2 regions of the Acinetobacter sp. ABJ-A23_2 genome follow, and region 2 is predicted to be linked to the other one. Evidence: riboswitches for the same ligand, from Rfam matches in the RefSeq annotation. Region 2 holds a riboswitch; the other holds the start of a gene.
The links. A riboswitch is a leader RNA that binds a small molecule or an ion and turns the genes downstream of it on or off. The one in region 2 is predicted to bind manganese.
Positions count from the first base shown of each region.

Region 1 (3,598 bases), on a different contig from region 2:
CTTTTTTATTAGCGCAAAAAATAGGTTGTAAGAGCCCATGTTAAAGTGGGCTTTTATTAAATCTACGGATTTTATTTAGTCCATACCAATGTCGCATTAGTAACGAATTTTAATTATTGAAAAAAAGAGTAGTGGACGCTGAAATAATTTTCTACAGAAGTGACTATTTTTTTGTGGGTTTCAAACTAATTTAAAATTTTTCTTGTCTTGGTCGTCATGTAACCTATTTCCTTCCAAAAAAATATATACTATGGGGGAGTATCATCAAAAGACCATAAATATGGAAATTAACAGTAATTTAGAACGCTACCACTCTCATCAGTTCGATGAAGGAAACCCGCTGGCTCAAAAGAAAATTTTGATTGCAACCATCCTAACTGCCGTGATGATGGTCTTTGAAATTGTGGGTGGATGGGTCTTTAACTCCATGGCTCTTTTAGCTGATGGCTGGCACATGAGTTCACACATGGTTGCTCTAGGGTTGGCTTATGTGGCTTATAAAATGGCTCGTCGTTATGCCTACGACAAACGCTTTAGTTTCGGAACTTGGAAAATCGAAATTTTGGGCGGGTATAGCAGTGCAATATTATTAATGGTCGTTGCACTTTTGATGGGGTTTCAATCTATCGAACGATTACTCCATCCTGTTGATATTCATTATAATGAAGCGATTTCTATTGCTGTTGTAGGTTTAGCAGTCAACTTAATCTGTGCGTGGTTATTACATGATAATCATGAACATCACCACCACCATCATGACCATGAGCATAATCACCACCATCATCATGATCACCATCACGATTTAAATCATAAAGCTGCGTTTCTACATGTGGTTGCCGATGCCGTAACGTCTGTATTAGCCATAGCCGCACTTATAGCGGGTAAATATTTTGGATGGAATTTTTTAGATGCTTTATTGGGTATTGTAGGGGCGATACTTGTTGCGCAGTGGTCGTGGGGACTTTTGCGTGACACAGGAAAAACTTTATTAGATGCTGAAATGTCACATCCAGTTGTAGCTGAAATACAAGAAGTAATTGAGCAATTATCCCAAGTAAAAATTACAGATTTACATGTATGGAAAGTCGGTAAAGGAAAATTTTCATGCATTTTGGCTTTAGAAACAGACCGAACAGATTTAACACCCGATTCAGTTAAAAAAGCCTTGTCTATCCATGAAGAAATTGTACATGCCAGTGTAGAAATACATTTTATCTAGTCAATAAAGAGTGCTTTAAAAGATTCTATTGATTTTTAGAGTTCATAAGCATTTTGTCTGACTATCTCTGTAGAGTTCGGATGAAATCACTGGTAAAATCCTCAGCATTGTCATTGGGGAGTAGCCATTCCTAGTACCCGCTAGGAAGACCACGTCAACAAACTTGAGATGAGTATCTCATGGCGTGTTCAGCCACTGTATATACAGTAAGAGCTAGGCGAGACCTTTGGCCGCAACGTACTTTGCTAGTCGGGCGAGGAGCGTTGTCGTGCCAATGGTTTCTTATTTCGCCCGGCTGGAACTATTCCTATGCTCCTCACGTTCATCTTATTCTTTTTGTCCGCCGCGGCAATTTACCTAGCCTGTGAATATTTCGTCAATGGAATTGAATGGTTTGGTAAACGTCTTAATCTTGGTGCAACCGCAGTAGGTTCAGTACTCGCAGCTTTTGGTACAGCGCTACCTGAAAGTGCGGTGACCTTTATGGCCGTTGTGTTTGGTAATACCCCAGAACAAAAAGACCTTGGTGTTGGAGCTGCAATGGGTGGTCCATTGGTGCTAGCAACCTTGGGTTACGCCGTTGTAGGTCTGGTATTAATTCTTCATCGTAAAAAGTTAGCTCGAACTTCGCATAAAGTACAAGTTGATTATGGTCGCTTAAGCCGAGATCAAGTCTCTTTCCTTGCCATCTTTGTTTTAAAAGTAGCACTTGGTTTAGTCGCGTTTGCCATTAAGCCTTGGTTAGGTATTCTATTTTTAGCGGCTTATGCAGCTTATGTTTGGCGTGAGATTAAGGAAGCAGATACATCTGCCGATGAAGAAGAACTCGAACCTCTCAAGTTCCGTCCCAACGCAGCCGAACCTTCACTGGGGTGGGCTGGCTTACAGGTATTGGTCGCTTTAGTTGTCATTAGTATTGCGTCACACACTTTTGTAGCTCAGCTTGAAGCAATTGGTACAGCGCTAAGTTGGCCACCACATTTGGTTGCTTTATTACTGAGTCCGGTTGCAACCGAATTACCTGAAATTATGAATGCGCTGATTTGGGTACGCCAAGGTAAAGAACGTTTGGCTTTAGCGAACATTTCTGGTGCCATGATGATTCAGGCCACCATACCAAGTGCTTTGGGTATATTTTTCACACCGTGGCGCTTTGATACGTTGTTGTTAGCATCTGGCATTATTACTGCACTGGCGATTGTGTTTTTGTGGAATTTATTCCGCCGCGGTGCGGTCGATGATCGATCATTAGTTGCAGTAAGTGCGCTATATGGCTTTTTCGCAGTTTTGGTTGTGATTTATCTCTAATACACATTCATGCGTTGCAAGGTGACCGACGCGTTTCAGCTATTTTCATGACTAGTGAACGGCTAATCTTATACACTCACGGGTGTATAAGATTACGATACATAAAATTCTTTAGAATTCGCCTAATTTTTCACTAGTTAGGGGCTGTACCTGAGCCGCAGACGCATGTATCGTTAAGTCTTGATACTTTAAAATTAAAAAGTGTTCGAAACGCAGTATCGTTCAGTTAAACCGCTGAACTGTAGCAACGCTGTTGAAGAACACCAAATCTCAAAATGAATAGTACAAATAAGAAAGGAATAAAATATTACGTTTTATTGGTAAATATTGAGATGGAGTATCAATGACCAAGCTGGGGGTCTTTGAAGAAATATTTTACGGTTGATTTATTTATGATAGCTTCATCTTACTTTAAAAAACGCAAGAAAAATTACCGTAACGTAAAAGACCAGCAGCTTACAATTGCAGCCAAAGCAAATATCTTTATTTGTATTATTTTTTGTTTGTTTTGGACTATTTATTTCGCATTTGCACACATGTGGCTGATTGTTTGTATGGATATTGGTTTCACACTAGTTTCCATGTTTAGCCTTTTTCTCATTTATAAAAACCGTATTTCGGCGGGCATACTTTTATCACAAGCGGTTCTACTAATTTTCCCAGTCGTTTTTTGCCTGTTTTTCGATATTGCTACACCTCATCGGCCTCAAGTAGCGCATTTATTTTTGCCTGCCGGCGCAATACTGGGATATTTAAATTACCGCCGTGATCCAAGCTTTTTACAAATCATTTTAATTTTATTATCGATTGGGTGTTTTATATTTTTTAGTGGTACCTCTTTTACACTTAATAGTGCAGTACCTTTGTCAGATGATATCCGTAATCATGGTGGGTGGATTGCAACTTGTGTGGCTACTCTCATGATTTGTATATCAATTTATACTATGCAATTAGAGATACAAATAGAAAATAGCATGGTGCATGACCTACGTTTAGCCCTCACCAAAGAACAATTTGAGCTTTTTTATCAACCGCAAATCAATTCCTCTGAACAGTTAATTGGCGCAGAAG
Region 1 covers NZ_JBIUCP010000074.1:18-3,615, forward strand. The annotation lists gene dmeF (CDF family Co(II)/Ni(II) efflux transporter DmeF) at 281-1,219, shown strand; yybP-ykoY riboswitch at 1,319-1,518, shown strand; gene ACH63V_RS17265 (sodium:calcium antiporter) at 1,529-2,527, shown strand; gene ACH63V_RS17270 (putative bifunctional diguanylate cyclase/phosphodiesterase) at 2,890-3,598, shown strand, end outside.
Region 1: linked by a shared signal. The riboswitch ahead of ACH63V_RS17265 (sodium:calcium antiporter) and the one ahead of ACH63V_RS06360 (TMEM165/GDT1 family protein) in region 2 are both predicted to bind manganese.

Region 2 (3,598 bases):
AAGGCGATACCGTTAAAGAAGGTGTTGTTCTTATTCAAGTGAAAACGACGTCTGCATCAAGTGCGCAAGCAGAAGCTTCTGCTTCTACAGCAGCTCCAGCTGCGGCCGCTGAACCAGTTGCTGCAAAGCAAGAAACTGTAGCGGCCGCTGCTACTCAATCTGGTCCAGTTGATATCAATGTTCCTGACTTAGGTGTAGATAAAGCAGTTGTTGCTGAAATCTTAGTACAAGTTGGCGATAAAGTTGATGTAGACCAAAGCCTTGTTGTGGTTGAATCTGATAAAGCAACGGTAGAAGTTCCAAGTACTGTTGCCGGTGTTGTAAAAGCAATTCACTTACAAGCAGGCCAACAGGTTTCCCAAGGCGTATTACTTGCAACAATTGAAGCTGAAGGTCAAGCACCTGCAGCAGCTCCAGCGGCAAAAGCAGAAGCTGCACCGGCTCCACAGACAGCAGAACCTAAAGCGGCAGCTCCTGCTGCGACTCAGTCTGCACCTGTAGCATCAACATCTGGTGTTGATAAGTTAACAAAAGAGCAAGAAGCTGAAAATGCTAAAGTATATGCAGGCCCTGCTGTTCGTAAGCTGGCTCGTGAACTTGGCGTGATTTTGTCACAAGTTAAAACTTCTGGTGAGCATGGCCGTGTTGTTAAAGAAGATATCTTTGCTTATGTGAAGAGTCGTTTAACTGCACCGCAAGCGGCGGCGCCAGTTGCTGCGGCTGCACCAGCGGTTTCAGGTTTGCCAAAGCTTCCTGACTTTACTGCATTTGGTGGCGTGGAAGAAAAAGTACTGACGCGTTTGCAGCAAGTATCAATTCCGCAATTGTCGCTGAACAATTTTATTCCGCAAGTCACCCAGTTTGATTTGGCTGATATTACTGAGTTAGAAGATTGGCGTAATGAACTGAAAGGCAACTTCAAAAAAGAAGGTATCAGCCTGACGATTATGGCATTCATTATCAAAGCGGTTGCGCATTTGTTGAAAGAAGAGCGTGAGTTCGCAGGTCATCTATCTGATGACGGTAAATCAGTGCTCTTGCGCAATGAAATCCATATGGGAATTGCAGTAGCAACACCTGATGGTTTAACTGTGCCAGTACTTCGTAACCCAGACCAAAAATCAATTAAGCAAATTGCAGTTGAATTGGGTGTGTTAGGTCAAAAAGCGCGTGATAAGAAATTATCACCGAAAGACTTGCAAGGTGCGAATTTCACCATTTCAAGCTTAGGTGCAATAGGTGGCACAGCATTTACACCTCTTGTGAACTGGCCACAAGTTGCAATTTTAGGTATTTCACCTGCAACAATGCAGCCAGTATGGAATGGTAAAGACTTTGATCCGCGCTTAATGTTGCCGTTGTCATTGTCTTATGACCACCGTGTAATTAATGGTGCAGATGCAGCTCGCTTTACAAATAAACTTACGAAGCTTCTTAAAGATATTCGTACTTTATTAATCTAATGCTTTGAAATAATTGACTAAAACCTCGCTTCGGCGGGGTTTTGTTTTTGATATCTCTTTAATTAAATTTTGGGTTAATCTACAGGCTAAGCAAGGCTTATTGAGCGTGAGGAGAAATTTCTCGTTATCAGGTAAAGGAGAAATAGTAAATGTTGGGTTTCCTGAAAATTATGTTGCCCTTACTGTTGATTGTATTTTTATTGATGGGAGTATGGGTCAGTATTTTACACTTCCCGTGGGAATGGATGACTTATGTGGTGATGGGTTTTGAGGTGTTTGTCGCTACTTTGATTTTGCCCTTTGAATATCAGGCTGGAACGAGCAGTAGCCATATTGGTTTCATTCATATAAGTGCTTATTTTGCAGTGTTATTAGGTCTTGCGCGTTTATTGGTGTGGGCGTGGGTAAAATTTGTTGCATGAATGTTTGAAAAATAGAGTGACTTGAATATAATAAACGCATACTTCATTGGGGAGTAGCCGCTATTCACAGCAAATGTGAATAGGTGATGGTCAACATAATTGTTCAACAGAACATGGTCATCATAGCTTAAACGTCTCATCGTTCCTGAGTTGGCAAGACCTTTGATTTACCACTCTGCAATCATTTTATGATATTTGGCTAGCAGGAGGGGTAGGTCATAGGCATTTATGCTAGCCAGAGAACCGACATGCAAGAATTTCTGATTTCTACCTCGATTGTTGCCCTCGCTGAAATGGGTGATAAAACTCAATTGTTGGCACTTTTACTATCTGCGCGTTTCCGTAAGCCAATTCCTATTCTCATTGCGATTCTTTTAGCAACACTCATTAACCATGGTATTTCTGCTGTGCTTGGGCAGTGGATTACGACCGTGCTCAGTCCTGAAATTTTAGTTTGGGTACTTGCTGTTGGTTTCATTGGTATGGCGTTCTGGATGCTTATTCCAGATAAGCTTGATGATGAGACTGATAGTATTAATAAATGGCAAAAATTTGGTGTTTTTGGTGCAACCTTTATTTTATTTTTCTTAGCAGAAATTGGTGATAAAACCCAAATTGCAACTGTCGCTTTAGCGGCACGCTATGACAGCATTTTCTGGGTGATGCTGGGTACAACACTAGGGATGATGATCGCGAATGCACCAGCTGTATTTATTGGTAATAAATTGGCTGAACGTTTATCTATCTCGCTCATTCATAAAATTGGTGCAGCTATTTTCTTTATCGTAGGTGTTTCTACGTTAGTACAACATTATTTCTTCTAAAATACTTTTCGCTTTATATAAAAACGCATTCATTAAGAGTGCGTTTTTTATTGAGTGTTTAAGTAGTTAAACTTCACGATACTGTTTATTTAAGGAGATGCTAGAGGGTTGCTCAATTTATTGATGATTCATTTATAGAATAAGAAAAGTAAAATCAATTTTAAAATATTATGAGAAATATCAATCAATTCATTGCAAGTGCTTTAGAATCCCTTTATTTTAGTAGGGATATAAAAATATCTAATATTTAAAGTTTTTTTGGGGAATTGTATGGGGTTTGAAAAAACAACATCGCAGATACTATTTGATAATGGCGTACATAAATGTATTAGTTTTACCAGTTTGGTGAAAGGGGAAGGCATACAAGCCAATCAATTTTTAATTATTGATCATGAAAGGGCAGCTGTTATTGATCCAGGTGGTGACTTGACCTATGTTCCATTGACGATGGAACTTAATAAATATACTCGTCTTAAAAATCTGGACTATGTAATCGCTTCACATCAAGACCCAGATATTATTACTTCAATGCCTCGTTGGTTGGTTTATACCGATGCTAAAGTGGTTGCCTCTAAATTATGGGCGCGATTTTTACCTCACTTAAATTCATCATTTATGAGTGAGCGTATGAAAGGAAATTGGGAAGACCGTCTCATTGAGTTGCCAGATCGTGGTCAAGTGATTCAATTGGGTGAATCAAAGCTTGTCATGGTTCCGGCACATTTTCTACATTCGGTGGGTAATTTTCAGTTTTATGATCCAGTTGCCAAAATTTTATTTTCTGGTGATATGGGGGCTTCTATTGTTGAAGATGCAAGTCAGCCTCTCAAAGATTTCGATGCCCATGTGCTGAAAATGAAAGCTTTTCACCAACGTTATATGTGTTCCA
Region 2 covers NZ_JBIUCP010000012.1:40,990-44,587, forward strand. The annotation lists gene ACH63V_RS06350 (2-oxo acid dehydrogenase subunit E2) at 1-1,463, shown strand, start outside; gene ACH63V_RS06355 (hypothetical protein) at 1,613-1,885, shown strand; yybP-ykoY riboswitch at 1,922-2,118, shown strand; gene ACH63V_RS06360 (TMEM165/GDT1 family protein) at 2,134-2,709, shown strand; gene ACH63V_RS06365 (MBL fold metallo-hydrolase) at 2,980-3,598, shown strand, end outside.